4 regions of the Streptomyces sp. NPDC006872 genome follow, and region 2 is predicted to be linked to each of the others. Evidence: riboswitches for the same ligand, from Rfam matches in the RefSeq annotation. Region 2 holds a riboswitch; each other region holds the start of a gene.
The links. A riboswitch is a leader RNA that binds a small molecule or an ion and turns the genes downstream of it on or off. The one in region 2 is predicted to bind cyclic di-AMP.

Region 1 (4,205 bases), on a different contig from region 2:
CGGTCGACGGCGTACAGCCGCTTGGGCCCGCCGTCGACGGAGACGTAGATCTGCGCGGGCACGGTGACCGACGAGACGTCGAACAGGGCCTGGACGGCGCTCCCGACGAACCGGAACCGCAGCCGCGAACCGGAGTTGACGGTGACGGCGGCCTCGGCGGTACGCCCCCAGTGGCCCTCGTAGACGAGCCGCCGGTCGTCGGGGCGGACGACGCTCGCGACACCAGCACCGGCACCGGCACCGGCACCAGCACCAGCACCGACGGCCGAGGTGCACGCGGACGCGGGCGGAGCGGCCCCGGCCACCAGAAGCGCCACGACCGCCGCGGTCGCGGCGCACTTGACGACGGCGGTGCAGCGGTGGACGACGCCGGACACGGGACCTCCGAAGAGCGATGGAAAGCGCTTGCTCCCTGACGGAGATCACTGTGTCCCCACTCTGGCCCGGCTGTCGACAGGGCGAAAAGGGATGCCATGCGGCTGCCATAGACACGCCACACGGCGGCAATGAAACGATCAAGAAAACGACGCCGACACGCCGAAGGCCGGACCCGGGGATCGGGGTCCGGCCTTCGACTGCGTGTCAGGCGGTGGGTCGTCCGCGGGTGCTAGACGGAGACTCCGTGCGAGCGGAGGTAGGCGATCGGGTCCACGTCCGAGCCGTAGTCCGGCGTGGTGCGGATCTCGAAGTGCAGGTGCGGGCCGGTCACGTTGCCGGTCGCGCCGGAGAGGCCGACCTGCTGACCCAGGGTCACGGTCTGGCCGGCCGAGACCGACAGCTGGGACAGGTGGGCGTACTGGGCGTAGTAGCCGTCGGCGAGCTTGATGACGACCTGGTTGCCGTACGCGCCGCCCCAGCCCGCGGAGACGACGGTGCCCGCGCCCACGGCCTTGAGGGAGGTGCCGGTCGGCACGACGAAGTCGACACCGGTGTGGTAGCCGCTGGACCACATGCTGCCGGCCACGTGGTACGCGGTGCCGACGGAGGCGCCGGCCACGGGGAGCTGGTAACCGCTGGAGGCGCCGGTGCTGCTCTCGGCGGCCTGCGTGGTCGTCTTCGAGGACGAGGCAGAGGACGAGGTGGAGGACTTCGAGTCGGATGCCTTCGAGTCGGAGGACTTCGCCGACTTCGAGGACTTCGAGGACGAGCTCCCCGAAGAGGAGGCCGAGGAGGACGAACCGGACGACCCGGTGGTGCCGGTCGCGGCCTGCTTGCCGATCGACAGCTTGAGGCCGGGGTGGATCAGCGAGGGGTTGTCGCCGACGGCCGCACGGTTGTCCTGGTACAGCTTCTGCCAGCCGCCGCTGACGTCCTGGTCGTCCGCGATCTTCGAGAGGTAGTCCCCGGACCGCACGGTGTAGGTCTTCGCGGCGGCGGTCTTCCGGGTCACCGGAGCGGCCTGCACGGCGCTTTCCGAAACCGTCTGCGCGACCGACTGGGACGCGGCCTGCGAAACGGACTGGGAAACGGACTGAGCGGGGGCCGCATGGGCGCCGGCGGCACCCATGAGCGGAAGGGCGAGCGCTGCGCCGCCGGTTCCGGCGACGGCTATCGAACGAGTGAAGCGCTGGGTCTTCGGACGGCGGTGCTTACCCTTCGCGGGCATGGCGAATTCCTCTCCGGCGCCTGCGAGGTGAGCTGTCGGGTGCGAGCTGGAGATGCCCGGCCGCGCCGAGGCGCGGCTTTACCCCAAGCCTGTTCCGGGACCGGAACAGGCGGTTGTGCCTGTGGGTCCCCCGCTCCTGCCGTGGACGGGTGGGTGTGCGGACTCCGGGCGGCGGCAGGATTAGGCATCCGTCCGGATTGGTGTGGAACGTAAGCGACCCAGACGCACGGGGACAAGCAGAGGTTGCACGGTTAATGCATTTCTCTTGATCTGCTGTGAGAATTCCCGGTCACGCTCCGTGAATCCAAACACCCGCCATTCGCCGAATACCCTTGAAAAGCGCATGAATTACGTGAACATGACGTACGACGCACGGTCACGGATATGACGCTGCTCACGTGACAGCCCTCCAGGATCCTTTATTCCAGAGCGAGTTGGAATTAAGGATCCAATTCGGACAGAAAGCTCAGATGCGACGGAGCCGGATAACCGTCGCATCAAGGTCGCCCTTCAGTTCGGTGCGCAGCCCGTGATGCAGCAGCACCGCACCCCGGTGAACTTCGCCCGTTTCACGGCATTCATACGACTGTGTCGGGTCGAGTCCGCGCAGCCGGAGCGCCGGCACGGGCTCCCCGAACCGCTGGGCCTGGAGCCAGGCGAGGACGACGCTCTCGTCTCCGCGCACGTACTGGACGGCGCTCAGACCGCCCGCCGGGGGACGCAGCCGGTAGAGGTCGCCGTGCTGCACAAGAGGCCGGATCTCCTTGTAGAGGTCCACCCACTCCCGCGCCTCGGCGAGCTCCCCCTCGCTCCACTCCGAGAGATCGCCGCCGACGCCGAGCACACCGGCCATGGCGCTGACGAACCGGAAGCGCAGCGAGCTCACCCGGCCGTTGAGCTGGGTGTTGGGACTGTCGGTGACCCACGCGGCCATGACCCGGGCGGGGTGGATCTGGCTGAAGCCGTGCTGGATGTCGAGCCGGTCGAGCGGGTCGGTGTTGTCGGAGGTCCACACCTGGTCGGTACGGCCCATGATCCCGAGGTCGATACGTCCGCCGCCGCCCGAGCAGGACTCGAAGGCGACGCCCGGGTGGGCGGCCCGCAGTCGGTCCAGGAGGCCGTACAGGGCTCGCACATGGTCGACCCAGAGACGCTGCGGGTAGGGGTCGTCCGGCCAGCCCGCGTCGGTGAAGCAGCGGTTGAAGTCCCACTTGACGTAGTCGACGGGTGCGCTGGAGAGAAGCCCGTGGAGCTGCTCCCAGAGATACTCCTGGACGTCCTCACGCGCGAGGTTGAGTACGAGCTGATTGCGGAACTCCGTCCGCTTTCGTCCCGGTTGGAACTGCACCCAGTCGGGGTGGGCCCGGTACAGCTCGCTGTCGGGGTTGACCATCTCGGGCTCGACCCAGATGCCGAACTGCATGCCGAGGGCGTGCACGTAGTCCGCGAGGGGCTTCAGGCCGTTCGGGAAGCGGTCGGGGTTGGGCCGCCAGTCGCCGAGCCCGGCGTGGTCGCCGGTGCGCTTGCCGAACCAGCCGTCGTCGACGACGAACAGCTCGACGCCGATCGCCGCGGCGCGCCGGGCCAGGGTCGCCTGCTGTTCCTCGGAGATGTCGAAGTAGGTGGCCTCCCAGGAGTTGAACAGCACCGGCCGGTCCTGCTCGGCGTCCGGGACGACGTACGCGCGCTGGTAGGCGTGCCAGGCGCGGCTCGCGCCGCCGAAGCCCGCGTCGCTCCACAGGCCGGCGAAGACGGGTGTGGTGAAGGACTCGCCGTTCTCCAACCGCAGCAGGCCCGAGTCGTCGTACCCGGCGCCGCCGGTGATCTGCACGCGCGCGTCGGGGAGTTGCGCGACGGCGATCCGCCAGGAGCCCGACCAGCCGAGGGCGCAGCCGTAGACCTCGCCGCGCTCCTCGGTCGCGTCGGTGTCCAGGGCGACCCAGGGCAGGTGCTGGTGGCCGGTGTGGCCGCGGCGGCTGCCGATGACCTTCTCACCGTAGGTGAGGGGGGAGCGCGTGAGCCGCGACTCGGCGGCCCAGCGGCCGTGCAGCTGCGACAGCCGCCAGTCCTCGCGCTCGGGCAGGGTCCAGACGGCGGAGTCGGCGCGCAGCAGCTCCTGCGGCCGCTCGCCGTCGTTGCGCAGGGTCGTCCAGCGCTCGACGACGTCGCCGCGCATCCGGTAGTGCAGGGTGACGGTGAGCCCGGCGTCCCGGAAGCGCAGCCTGAGCTCGTCGCCGTCGCTCTCGTGGGCCTCGAAGGTCCACTCGGTGCCGCGTCGCTCGTCGGTGCGCACGGACAGGGCGGGCCGCACGAAGCGGGGGCCGCCCTCGACCGGGTACTCCTCGCGGCCGTCGAGCGGGGACTCGAAGGACGCCCCGCGCTCCGACGGCGGCAGCTGGGCGAGCGCCTCGGCGTCCGCGAGCGCGATGCCCGGACCCCAGTGCAGGTGGATCAGCTCATCGGCCTCGGTGAGATGGAGGGCGTAGCTGCTCGTCGGCCCCGAAAGGAGCCAGGTACGGCCGTTGTCGGCGATCTCGGGCATCAAACCCCCACTAATTCGAACAGGTGCGATCAAGCACCAACATCATCGATTGCGGTC
Region 2 (4,205 bases):
ACCGTCGTACCGGGCCGGTACTTGCCGGTGAGGAAGCCGGACGCCAGCGCGAAGTACGGGACGGCGGCGAGGCCGAAGCGGGCGGCGAGGTCCTGGAGGCCGCCCTCGTAGGTGTCGCGCGAGACCAGGTTGTAGTGGGGCTGGAGGGCGACGTACCGGGCCAGGCCCTCGCGGTCGGAGAACTCCACGGACTCCTGGAGGCGCTCGGGCGAGATGTTGGAGGCGGCGATGTGCCGCACCTTCCCCGCCTTCACCAGTTCGTCGAGCGCGCCGACGATCTCCTCGACGGGCACCTCGGTCTTGTCGAAGTGCGTGAAGTAGAGGTCGATGTGGTCGGTGTCCAGGCGGCGGAGGGAGGCGTCGGCGGCGGCCTTGATGTTCGCGGCGGACAGGCCCGGGAACTCGGGGTGCTGGCTGACCTTGGTGGCGATCACGACGTCGTCGCGGTTGCCGCGGGCCTTGACCCACCGGCCGATGATCGTCTCGGACTCGCCCCCGCTGTTGCCCTCGATCCACGCCGAGTAGGAGTCGGCGGTGTCGAGGAAGTTGCCGCCCGCGGCGGCGTAGGCGTCGAGTACGGCGAAAGCGGCGGGCTCGTCGACGGTCCAGCCGAAGACGTTGCCGCCGAGGGCGAGCGGGAAGACCTCGAGGTCGGAGGAGCCGAGTTTGCGAAGAGAAGTCATGCTTCGTCAACGGGTGCCGACCGCGCGCCGATTCCATGCGCAACACGAAGAACACATGAACGCCCTGCAGCCCTGACGTCGGGGGTGGCCGTCAGGGCTGCAGGGAGTCGATCAAAAGCCGATCGGGGGCCGAGCAGAGGCAAGCAGAAATCGATCAGGGGTTCCCGGAGGGAGACCTCAGGGGTTGAGGCCCTTGCTGCGCAGCCAGGCCGCCGGGTCGATGCCCTCGGAGCTGCCGCCGGGGTGGACCTCGAGGTGGAGGTGGGCCCCGGTGACGTTGCCGGTGGCGCCCACGCGGCCGATCACGTCACCGGTGCCGACCTTCTGGCCGACACTGACGCTGATCGACGACTGGTGGGCGAACCAGACCTCGGTGCCGTCGTCCAGCGTGAGGATGGTGCGGTAGCCGTAGGAACCGGCCCAGCCCGCCTCGGTGATGGTGCCGCTGTGGACGGCCTTGATGAGCGTGCCGGTCGGCGCGGCGAAGTCGAGACCCGTGTGGTAGCCGGAGGACCAGAGGGATCCGGCCTGACCGAAGGTCGAGGTGATGGTGTACGAGGAGGTCGGCAGCGTGTACTGCGTGGCCAGCTCGGCCAGGCGCGCGGCCTCGGCCTTCTTGGCGGCCTCGTCGGCGGCCTTCTTCTTCGCGGCGGCGGCCTTGGCCTCCGCCTCCTTCTCGGCCTTGGCGACGGCGTCGGCCTGGGCCTTGGCCGCGGCGGCCGCGGCGGCTGCCTGGGCCTTGGTCTCGAGCTGGGTCTGCTGCGACTCGGCCTGCGCCATGATCCGGCTGCGCAGGGCCTCGCCGGCGTCGGTGGCGCTCTGGCCGGTCTCCTCGGCGGCCTCGGAGCCGAAGCCGGCCAGGGCGGGCGCGGCGTCCTGGGCGGGCTCGTCGTCGGAGATGAGGGAGCCCACGTTGGGCAGGTCCGGCATGGAGATGGAGACCGGGGCCTTGCCGGTGTTGGCGCTGGCCATGCCGCCCGCGCTGACGGCGGCTATGACGCCGACGCCGAGGACGGTGGAGCTGCGGGCGAACCCGCCGCCGCGCTGCTTGGCGACACGGTGCTTGCCGCGTACCGGACGAATGGAATCCGCGGTGGGGTTCCACTCCTCCCAGGGGCCCTCGTCGGTGCGGACGCTGCCGTAGGCCAAGGTCTCTGCGGACCGCTGGCTCGGCACGAACGGGGCTTCTGGGACAGGCCGGTTGGACGCCACGCGGGCGTACTCCTTTCCTTCCGTCGCCTACCGGGTTAGCTGACGGGTTCGGAGCGGGAAGGTCTCCTACGCGCGTAAACCGGTCGTGGACTCTGCGAGTTCACGGCGGCTTCCGCGAGATTCACCCCAAGGTGGTGGTTCCCCGGTTCCCTTGCGGGATTCGGCAGTGCGCACGGAGCCGACTCTTGTGTCGGCCGGGACGACCGCGCTGCGTTATCGAACGTTAATAGACCCGGGGTCAGGTTTCCAAGCTCTTCCGCTTGATCAACAACATTTCTGGCCTGGACTTTCGACCCATGACCGATGAAAAACGGGCGAGTTGGCCAGACTCAGCGATCACACAGGTATTGACAGGATGTCAGCCGCTACGCGGAGGGGGATCACTCGCTCACCTGCAGTGACGGCGGACGGCGCACCGAGAGAACGGGGAAAACACCGAGGGCCGAAATCCATGTTCTGGATTCCGGCCCTCGGCCTTCAGTAGCGGGGACAGGATTTGAACCTGCGACCTCTGGGTTATGAGCCCAGCGAGCTACCGAGCTGCTCCACCCCGCGCCGCTGAACACAACTGTACGCCATCTGCGGGGCTGCAATCACCACGGTTGAGCAGGGGGCCAGAGGAGGCGGTCAGAGGAGGCGGTCAGAGGAGGTGGCGGTTCGGGGCCTTCGCCCGCTCCTCGTACTCCGGGAGCACAAGGACGTCGACGCCCTCGGCCGTCAGCAGACCGGTTCCGTCCGCCTCCGTCACGAAGGTGTCCGGCTCACGCCAGGCCGTGACCACCCGGCGCACCCCCGCGTCGAGAATGAGGCGGGCACAGGGCGCCGGGCGCGAGGATCGGCGGGCGCACGGTTCCAGGCTGCTGTAGACGGTGGCCGTGGGCAGTCGGGGATCGGCGGGGTCGAGCTTGGCGAGGGCCGCCTCCTCGGCGTGCACGACCGGGTCGCCGGCCTCGCGGGAGTGGCCGCGCGCGAGTTCCGTGCCGTCGGCGGCGACGATCACCGCGCCGACGCTGAACGCGGTCCGCGACGGCGGGCACTGCGCCGCGAGCTCGCAGGCGAGGGCCAGCCAGTGCCGGTCGGCGGCGGCGGGCAGCGGTCCGACGCCGGGGGCGGTGGGCTCGTAGCGGTGCAGGACGACGTCCTCGATGCGCCGCGTCTCCAGCAGGCGCAGGCGGCCGCCCTGGTAGCCGCCCGGCCCGAAGAGGCGGGGCGCGCCCGGGTCGCCCACGAAGAGCGGGGCGAGGACGAGCTGGAGTTCGTCGGCGAGGCCCTGCTGGAGCAGCTGGGTGTGGACGGTTCCGCCGCCCTCGACCATGAGCCGCCGCACACCGCGCACATCGTGCAGGTGTTCGAGGAGGCGGCGCCAGTCCAGTTCGGAGCCGAGCGCCACGACGTCCGCGGCGATGCCGAGCGCGCGGGCCCGCTCGGCGCCCTTCTCCGTCGTGTACACGACCTTCTCGCCGCCCGTGTGCCAGAAGTTCGCGGCCGGGTCGAGGTCGCCGGAGCCGCTGACGGTGACCTTGAGGGGATACTCGGGCAGTCCGGCGGCGACCCGGGCGGCGCGGCGCTCGGGGGAGTTCACGAGGAGCCTCGGGTTGTCGGCGCGGATCGTGCCGGCCCCGATGAGGATGGCGTCCACGGAGGCCCGTACGTCGTCGACGCGGTCGAAGTCGGCGGGGCCGGAGAGGAGCAGGCGCTCGGGCGTGGTGTCGTCCAGGTAGCCGTCGAGGGAGACGGCGGCGGACAGCAGGACGTACGGGTACGGCATCGACGCACTCCCCGGGATGGGTCCGACGGCGGTCCTGACCGGACCGGGCCTTGGTTCAAGTTTGAAACAAACCTACACTGGCGGTATGACGACTCGCTGGCTGTCCCCCGCGGAGCAGCGCGCCTGGCGCGCGTACGTTGCCGGCTACCTCCTGCTGGAGGACGCGATCGACCGGCAGCTCCAGCAGGAGGCCGGCATGCCCCATCTGTACTACTCCATCCTCGCCAACCTCTCCGAGACACCGGAGCGACGGCTGCGGATGACCGACCTCGCGGAGCAGCTGAAGATCACCCGCAGCAGGCTGACGTACGCGGTGACGCGCCTGGAGAAGGACGGGCTGCTGCGGCGCGAAGAGTGCCGCTGGGACAAGCGCGGGACCGTCGCGGCTCTGACGGACGAGGGCATGGCGGCCCTGGAGAGCCTGGCCCCCGGCCATGTCGAGACGGTCCGCTCGGCCCTCTTCGACCGGCTCACCCCTGAGCAGGTGGGACAGCTGGAGGAGATCTTCACGCAGGTCGTGCTGGGGTTCCAGGACGGCGACG
Region 3 (4,205 bases), on a different contig from region 2:
CCGCCGGGTCGCCGAGTTCGCGCCGCGGGTGCAGGAGTTGACGGATCAGCTCATCGACCGGTTCGCGGCGAACGGCGAGGCCGACCTCATCCACGACTTCGCCTTCCCGCTCCCCATCTACGCCATCTGCGACCTCCTGGGCGTCCCCCGCGAGGACCAGGACGACTTCCGCGACTGGGCCGGGATGATGATCCGGCACGGCGGAGGGCCCCGGGGTGGTGTCGCGCGGTCGGTGAAGAAGATGCGCGGCTACCTGCTGGAGCTGATCCACCGCAAGCGCGCGGAGCTGCCGGCAGAGCCCGCGCCCGGCGAGGACCTCATCTCCGGCCTCATCCGCGCCTCCGACCACGGCGAGCACCTCACCGAGAACGAGGCCGCGGCCATGGCCTTCATCCTCCTGTTCGCGGGCTTCGAGACGACCGTCAACCTCATCGGAAACGGCACCTACGCCCTCCTCACCCACCCCGAGCAGCGCGAACGTCTCCAGCGGTCGCTGACCGAGGACGACGGCGACCGCACCCTCCTGGAGACCGGCGTCGAGGAACTGCTGCGCTACGACGGCCCCGTGGAGCTCGCCACCTGGCGGTTCGCGACCGAGCCGCTCAGCATCGGCGGGCAGGACATCGCGCAGGGCGACCCCGTCCTCGTCGTCCTGGCGGCCGCCGACCGTGATCCGGCCCGCTTCGCCGACCCCGACCGCCTCGACCTGTCCCGCCGTGACAATCAACACCTCGGCTACGGCCACGGCATCCACTACTGCCTGGGCGCCCCGCTGGCCCGACTGGAGGGCCAGACCGCGCTGGCCGCCCTTCTCACCCGGCTGCCCGACCTCCGACTGGCCGTGGACCCGGCCCAGTTGAGATGGCGTGGCGGGCTCATCATGCGGGGGCTGCGGACGCTCCCGGTCGAGTTCACTTCCGTGCGTATCTGATCGGATGTCAGCCGGAGTGTGACCATTCGGCGAAGCAAAGGTGACCGACCCTCAACTCTGTGATCTTCACGTGATCTGCGCGGCATTAACTTGTGACAAGTGATCGTGTGCCGATACGTTCACTCGTCAGCGCGACGCGTCAGTCGCACCCGTCGCGCCGGTCACTGCTGTCCAGAGAAAGGCCCTCGCATGCTCTCCGGGAACGGTCGTCACCGTCGCCCCCGTCAGGCTCCGGCCCTCCTCGTCGCGGCCGGAGTGACCGGGTCCGCCATCGCCATCCCGCTGCTGGCCGCCTCCGGCGCGAGCGCCGCAGACGGCACCGTGTGGGACAAGGTGGCGCAGTGCGAGACCGGCGGCTCGTGGAGCGCCGACAAGGGCGGCGAGTACGGCGGACTGAGCCTCACCCAGAAGCAATGGGAGACGTACGGCGGACTCGACTACGCGACGAGCGCCGACCTGGCCAGCCGCAACCAGCAGATCGCCGTGGCGCAGAAACTGCTCGCCGCCGAGAACGTCGGCGCGTGGGGCACCTGCGGGCTGACCTCCGGGCTCACCCAGGAGAACGGCGCGGTGAACGTGGACACCGGCGTGGCGGACGACTCGTCCGACTCGTCTTCCTCGTCCGGATTGTCCGACCTGCCCAAGGGGCTGGACGGCGACTCCTCGGACTCCTCGGACTCCTCGAGCTCCTCGGACTCTTCGGGCTCGTCGAGCGCCGACGGCAGTTCGACGGGATCGTCCGAGTCGTCCGACTCGTCCGCGGATTCATCCAGTTCGCCTTCGGCGTCCCCTTCGTCACCTTCATCCCCCTCGTCCTCCACCGCGGACGATCCCGCCGGGACCGACGCCTCTCCCTCGGCGACCTCGGAAGCGGACGACTCGGGCAAGTCGGTCCAGGATGCGGGCTCTTGGAGCCTCGTCGACACCGGCTCCCTCGGCTCCGGCAAGCACCGCGGCGCCACCGCCGACGAGAGCGCGACCCCCACGACGAAGAGCGCCACCGGCGCGACCGACACCGCGGCGACCGGTACCGCGGCGGACGGCGTCGCAGCGGACGGCGTCGCGGTGGACGGCACCTCCACCGCCTCCACCGGTCGGCACGCCGCGGTCACCTACGTGGTCCAGGAAGGCGACTCCCTCGCCTCCATCGCCGACTCCCTTGGCATCGACGGTGGATGGCAGGCCCTCTACGCCGAGAACAGGGACCTCATCGGCGCCGACCCGAGCGACATCGTCACCGGTCAGACCCTCGACACAGTGGTCCAATAGGGCAGGAACGCACCGAAAAACGCCGGGAGTTCACGTCATACTTCGCTCCGGAATGTCCGGTTTGGTGAAAGTGTGGGATGAGTCTCAGAAGCCCTGATCGTCTTTGAAATTCCGCGGATCACGTGACTACGGTCAAGGCCGCTCGGCAACCCGAGCCCCGGTCGTCGCAACGCCGAGTCCTGCCAGCGGCTGCCCGGGAACAGTCGTCGCGTCAAGCGCCGTAGGCAGGAGCGGGGGACCCAAGGTAAGTGCCGGGATCGGCGGTTGACGCCGGATCCGGCTTGGGGTGAAGCCACGCCTCCCATGGAGGAGTGGCCGGGCAACTCACACGGCCCGAACCCGACAGCTCACCTCGCAGGCGTCGGTGAGGGGATCCACCATGCTGTTTTCCGGTAAGGGCAAGCACCGCCGTCCGTCCAAGGCCACCCGCGTCGCCGCACTGGCCGGCGTCACCGGCGTCGCCATCGCCGCCCCGCTGATGGCGGCCGGCAACGCCTCCGCCGCCACCGCCGCCGAGTGGGACGCGGTCGCCCAGTGCGAGTCCGGCGGCAACTGGTCCATCAACACCGGCAACGGCTACTACGGCGGGCTGCAGTTCTCCGCCTCCACCTGGGCCGCGTACGGCGGCACGCAGTACGCCGCGCAGGCCAACCAGGCTTCCAAGACGCAGCAGATAGCCGTCGCCGAGAAGGTCCTCGCGGGCCAGGGCAAGGGCGCCTGGCCGGTCTGCGGCACGGGCCTGTCCAGCGCCGCCTACAACGGCAGCAGCGCCGACTCCGCCGGCTCCGGCTCCAGCTCGTCCAGCTCGTCGAACAGCACCAGCACCCGTTCGACCGAGGAGCAGAGCGCCTCCCGCTCGACCGACCGCCCGGCCGCCTCCAAGACGGTCACCACCCCGACCGGCAAGAAGGTCGAGAAGGGCGACGGCGAGTACAAGGTCGTCAAGGGCGACACCCTCAGCTCCATCGCCGAGAAGCACAAGGTCGCCGGCGGCTGGCAGAAGCTGTTCGAGCTGAACAAGGACATCGTCGACGACGCCGACCTCATCTACCCGGGCCAGCAGCTGCACCTGAAGTGAGCTGCGGCTCCTCGAGCAGTGAAGTGACATCCGGCTCTCAGGAAAGTCACAGCGCCCTCCTGGGTGAGGTCCGCACACTGAAGACCTCGTGAGGGTCACCCCCCGTCCCCACGGGCCCCCCGCTCCGGTGCGTGTTCCCCCGTACGCACCGGGGCGGGGTTTCTCTTTGCCTGTTCTCTTCGCCGGCTGTTTCCTTCGCCTGTTTCCTTCGCCTGTTTCCTTTGCCTGTTTCCTTTGCCGGTTGGCAACTTCCTGTTGGTCTTTGGCGACCGCGCCCTTTGTTCCGTGTGTGAACAATGGGTACGGTCAGTTTGTCCACGGGACGGTCGGTCGGCTGCCGACGCCCCGAAGGCGGTTAGGCTCTAGTCGCAAGGCTCGGCGCGGGCCCGTCACGGCCCACCCACCGCCCCGCACAACCAGCGTCACATCCCAAGAAGGAGATGCTCGTGCCGTCCATCGACGTCGTCGTAGCCCGGGAAATCCTGGACTCCCGAGGCAACCCCACGGTCGAGGTCGAGGTCGGCCTCGACGACGGCAGCACGGGTCGTGCCGCCGTTCCGTCCGGCGCCTCCACCGGTGCCTTCGAGGCCATCGAGCTCCGCGACGGTGACCCGAACCGCTACCACGGCAAGGGTGTCGAGAAGGCCGTCCTCGCCGTCATCGAGCAGATCGGCCCGGAGCTCGTCGGCTACGACGCCACCGAGCAGCGCCTGATCGACCAGGCCATGTTCGACCTGGACGCCACCGACAACAAGGGCTCCCTCGGCGCCAACGCCATCCTCGGCGTCTCGCTCGCCGTGGCCCACGCCGCCTCCGAGGCCAGCGACCTGCCGCTGTTCCGCTACCTGGGCGGCCCCAACGCGCACCTGCTGCCGGTGCCGATGATGAACATCCTGAACGGCGGCTCGCACGCCGACTCCAACGTGG
Region 4 (4,205 bases), on a different contig from region 2:
GCTCCTTGGCTAGGGTCGTCTTCAGGAACTTCGGCGACTGCGCGCGCAGTACGGACTCGTAGGTCTCGTAACCCTTTTCGACGTCGATGACATAGGCGGCGTACTCCTCGGCCGCGTGCGGGAGGAACAGCCCCTGCTCCGCCTCCAGGTTGTCGAAGGCGAAGCTCGTCAGGGAGCACGCCCGCATCAGTTCGGCGGCGTTCAGTCCGAGGCCCGGGGCCAGCACCGCGCCCTGTGCGTCCGAGACGCCGTACGCGAGAGCCTGGCCCTGGCCGAGCCTGCCCCGCTCGTGGGGCAGGAAGCCGACCGGCTCGCGCCCCTCATAGACCACCGCCACACGTGCGCGTTGCCGCACGAGGCCCACGGCGTCGGTGAACTCCGGTTCCATGAAGGGGTTTCGTGGAAGCGTCGACGCGGCGCGCAGCGCGCGCCACCGCTCCCTCTCCCCCTGGCCGAGGTCCTGTGGCCTCAGCACACGAATGCGCCCACTGCTCAACCTGACCCCCCGATCAAGTCCCCCCTGGACACCTGGACGGTACCGCTCCACCCGGGCGTCGCGGTAGGTAGCGTCCCATGTTGTTGCCAATCGGTGCAGAGGCCTTTAACCGTCCGCTACCCGGCAACGCGCCAGAAAGCCGTTTCTTTTAAAGGGGAGTTGGCAGAACAGGGCAGGACCTGGCCGTCGTTCGGTTTGCGTCGAACCCGGGGGGCGCGGGATCCGTATTCTCTGATCATGGCCGCACCCCTCGCATATGCCGCGCGCACCGCGTACGCCCTGATCGCCACCGACCTGGACGGAACGCTGCTCCGCGGCGACGACACCTTCTCCGACCGGTCGCTCGACGCGCTCGCGCGGGTGACGGCCGCCGGCGCACGCCACCTGGTGGTGACGGGACGGCCCGCGCCCCGGGTCCGGCCGCTCCTCGACCGCCTGCACAGCAGGGGGCTCGCGGTGTGCGGACAGGGCGCGCAGTTGTACGACGCCGGCGCGGACCGTCTGCTGTGGTCGGTCACCCTGGACCGGGAGCTGGCGGAGACCGCGCTCGGCAAGATCGAGGCGGAGGTCGGGCAGCTGTACGCGGCCGTCGACCAGGACGGCGTCGACGGGCTGACGCTCATCGAGCCGGGCTACCGGATGCCGCACCCGACACTGCCCGCTCTGCGCGTCGACCGACGCGACGACCTGTGGTGCGAGCCGATCAGCAAGGTGCTGCTGCGCCATCCCACCCTGTCCGACGACGAGCTGGCGGCGACGGCCCGTTCGGTGGTCGGCTCGCTCGCCACCGTCACCATGTCGGGGCCGGGCACGGTCGAGCTGCAGCCCTGCGGGATCACCAAGGCGACGGGCCTGGCCCTGGCCGCCGAGCACCTGGGTCTGCGGCCCGAGGACACCGTCGCGTTCGGGGACATGCCCAACGACATCCCGATGTTCGACTGGGCCGCGCACGGTGTCGCCATGGCCAACGCCCACCCCGAGCTCAAGGCCGTGGCCGACGAGGTGACGACGTCGAACGAGGACGACGGCGTGGCCGTCGTCCTCGAACGAATGTTCCCGTAGGGCTCGTAGCTCCTTGTAGGTCCCGTAGGTCCCGTAGGGCCCGTAGGGGGTTCTGTCAGTACGCGCCGAACACGTTGTCGATCGAGCCGTAGCGCGCGGCCGCGTAGTTGCAGGCGGCGGTGATGTTGGCGACCGGGTCGTAGGAGTTCCACGACGTGCCGGCGACGTGGTAGGCGCGGAAGGTCGGGTCGATGACCTGGAGCAGCCCCTTGGACGGGATGCCCGCGGCCGCGTTGGAGTCCCAGAGATTGATGGCGTAGGGGTTGCCGGAGGACTCGCGGATGACGTTGCGGTAGATGCCGTTGTACGTCCCCGGGATGCCGTGCTGCGCCATGACATGGAGCGAGGCGCGGATCCAGCCGTCGAGGTTGTTGGCGTAGCCGAGGCTGGAGGCGGTGACGACGGTCGGCGTCGCCGCGGAGGCGGTGGTGGAGCCGATGATCGGGAGGGCGAGCACGGCCGCGCCGGTGGCGGCGACGGCGATGGTGCGGGCGAGACGGGTACGGCGGGTGCGGCGCGGCTGAGCGGCAGCGGACATGACGAAGTTCCTCTCCGGCGCCTGCGAGGTGAGCTGTCGGGTTCGGGCGGGAGCTGCCCGGCCGCGTCCTGACGGATGCGACTTCACCCCAAGCCGTACCGAAGTGTCCAAAACATCCTGAAAATCCAAGACGTCCTGAATTTCGGCTCGGCGGCCTACCTGGTTCCCCCGCTCCTGCCGTGCGGTTCTCGATGGGTGTTTCGGGCGGCGGCAGGATTCGGCGTCCGCCCGACAGGCCGGGAACGTATGCGAGAGCACATGTCCGGAACAAGTAGCGGATTCACAGATCACCCCTATTGACCTTGGTCTGTGGCCTATGGGGTGCTTGATCCTTTGTGGGTGCAAAGCCCCAACTTGCTTGGGGGGCGCGGGGAAACGGCGAGTGACGTGCGGGAGGCGGCATGGCGTCGGGAGTGAGCCAACTCACCAGCAATCACAAGACTGGCGAATCGGGCATTATTCCCAACTCATAGTTAAAGGAAACGGCAAAGAGGCAGGCTTGGAATTAGCCTTACTTTGCTGCTATGTGTTCCCTTGTGTCCATTTTGCCGCTCATGGATTTCGCCGGTCCGGCGATGCGGGAGGCCTCGCGGCGCGGGGCGCCGGGCGGCGCGCCTGTCCGCGCGTGGCGGGAAACGGTCGTGGGACGTCCCCGGATCGCTCGACCGTATGGATCACTACTACCTGGTAACTCGATAGGCGTTCGTTCATATGGGCTGATCAGAAACATTTCGGGCCGGATCCGGCGTCGGCCGGCCCGGCGGGACGCCTCCTCGGCGGGCCCATTCGAGCCTGCAGGACGTGGGGGCTATCGGTGATCGAAACGTGACCGGATACGCTGACTTGAGTGATGGCAGCGACCTATCGACAAACCGCGTAACCGCCAGTAGACACCAGCAGACAGGAGACCCCTCGTGACCGTCGTCGGGCCGTTCGGGCTGAGCGTGCGGGACCAGGCTCTGGAAGCCGATGTCCAGGCCGGATTGGCGGCTGTCGAGGAAGGCTTGCTCGAGGCCACCAAGAGTGAGGTTCCGTTCATCACGGAGGCCGCCCAGCACCTCGTACGGGCGGGCGGGAAGCGGTTCCGGCCGCTGCTCGTGGTGCTCGCCTCGCAGTTCGGGGACCCGTACGCGCCGGGGATCGTGCCGTCGGCCGTGGTCGTGGAGCTCACCCATCTGGCCACGCTGTACCACGACGACGTGATGGACGAGGCCGCCGTGCGGCGCGGGGTGCCCAGCGCGAACGCCCGTTGGGGGAACTCCGTCGCCGTCCTCACGGGTGACTTCCTCTTCGCGCGCGCCTCCCACATCCTGGCCGACCTCGGGCCGGAGGCGGTACGGGTGCAGGCGGAGGCGTTCGAGCGGCTGGTCACCGGGCAGATCCTGGAGACGGCCGGGCCGACGGACGGGCGCGACCCGGTCGAGCACTACCTCGACGTGCTCGGCGGCAAGACGGGCTCGCTGGTGGCGGTCGCCTGCCGCTTCGGGGCGATGATGTCGGGCGCCGACGAGACGGTCGTCGACGTGCTGACGCAGTACGGCGAGCGGCTGGGCGTCGCCTTCCAGCTGGCGGACGACGTCCTGGACATCGCCTCCGACTCGCGCGAGTCGGGAAAGACGCCCGGGACGGATCTTCGCGAGGGCGTTCCCACGCTGCCGGTGCTGCGGCTGCGGGAGCGGGCGGCGCGGTTGTCGCTGCCCGAGGACATCGCCCTGTGCGAGCTGCTGGACTCCGACCTGAGCGACGACGCCCGGCTCGCCGAGGCCCTGGAGGCGCTCCGGGCCCACCCGGCGCTGGAGCAGGCCCGCCGGGACACGGTGCGGTACGCGAAGGACGCGCGGGCCGCGCTGGCGCCGTTGCGGGAGTGCGACTCCAAGGCGGCGCTGATGGAACTCTGCGACGCCGTGGTGCACCGAGCCGGCTGACCCCACCCACCGGTCTCCGCCCCGTCTCGGCCCGCCAACCCCTACGGGACAGGCGTGGTCCTGGCGCGTTGTGTCATACCGGAGGTGTACGTGGAGTTGAGTCCCCGGGTTGACGCTTCCGAAGAGTGGATTTGGTCAGATGGGAACCACGGAAAACACCACTCCTCACCGATTCGGGTGAGAA

Region 1: linked by a shared signal. The riboswitch ahead of ABZ725_RS21065 (LysM peptidoglycan-binding domain-containing M23 family metallopeptidase) and the one ahead of ABZ725_RS09010 (M23 family metallopeptidase) in region 2 are both predicted to bind cyclic di-AMP.
Region 3: linked by a shared signal. The riboswitch ahead of ABZ725_RS16335 (transglycosylase family protein) and the one ahead of ABZ725_RS09010 (M23 family metallopeptidase) in region 2 are both predicted to bind cyclic di-AMP.
Region 4: linked by a shared signal. The riboswitch ahead of ABZ725_RS00790 (transglycosylase SLT domain-containing protein) and the one ahead of ABZ725_RS09010 (M23 family metallopeptidase) in region 2 are both predicted to bind cyclic di-AMP.

What each region holds. Positions count from the first base shown of each region.
Region 1 is NZ_JBEYIL010000006.1:514,394-518,598, reverse strand. Features, by position in the region: gene ABZ725_RS21070 (GDSL-type esterase/lipase family protein) at 1-377, opposite strand, end outside; gene ABZ725_RS21065 (LysM peptidoglycan-binding domain-containing M23 family metallopeptidase) at 608-1,606, opposite strand; cyclic di-AMP (ydaO/yuaA leader) riboswitch at 1,611-1,768, opposite strand; gene ABZ725_RS21060 (alpha-galactosidase) at 2,073-4,148, opposite strand.
Region 2 is NZ_JBEYIL010000003.1:22,240-26,444, forward strand. Features, by position in the region: gene ABZ725_RS09005 (aldo/keto reductase) at 1-683, opposite strand, end outside; gene ABZ725_RS09010 (M23 family metallopeptidase) at 861-1,895, opposite strand; cyclic di-AMP (ydaO/yuaA leader) riboswitch at 1,903-2,071, opposite strand; tRNA gene ABZ725_RS09015 (tRNA-Met) at 2,377-2,450, opposite strand; gene ABZ725_RS09020 (dihydrofolate reductase family protein) at 2,536-3,663, opposite strand; gene ABZ725_RS09025 (MarR family transcriptional regulator) at 3,749-4,205, shown strand, end outside.
Region 3 is NZ_JBEYIL010000005.1:98,838-103,042, reverse strand. Features, by position in the region: gene ABZ725_RS16345 (cytochrome P450) at 1-931, shown strand, start outside; gene ABZ725_RS16340 (transglycosylase family protein) at 1,121-2,200, shown strand; cyclic di-AMP (ydaO/yuaA leader) riboswitch at 2,407-2,576, shown strand; gene ABZ725_RS16335 (transglycosylase family protein) at 2,580-3,278, shown strand; gene eno (phosphopyruvate hydratase) at 3,719-4,205, shown strand, end outside.
Region 4 is NZ_JBEYIL010000001.1:176,334-180,538, forward strand. Features, by position in the region: gene ABZ725_RS00780 (GNAT family N-acetyltransferase) at 1-475, opposite strand, end outside; gene ABZ725_RS00785 (HAD family hydrolase) at 734-1,558, shown strand; gene ABZ725_RS00790 (transglycosylase SLT domain-containing protein) at 1,614-2,096, opposite strand; cyclic di-AMP (ydaO/yuaA leader) riboswitch at 2,102-2,329, opposite strand; gene ABZ725_RS00795 (polyprenyl synthetase family protein) at 3,011-4,021, shown strand.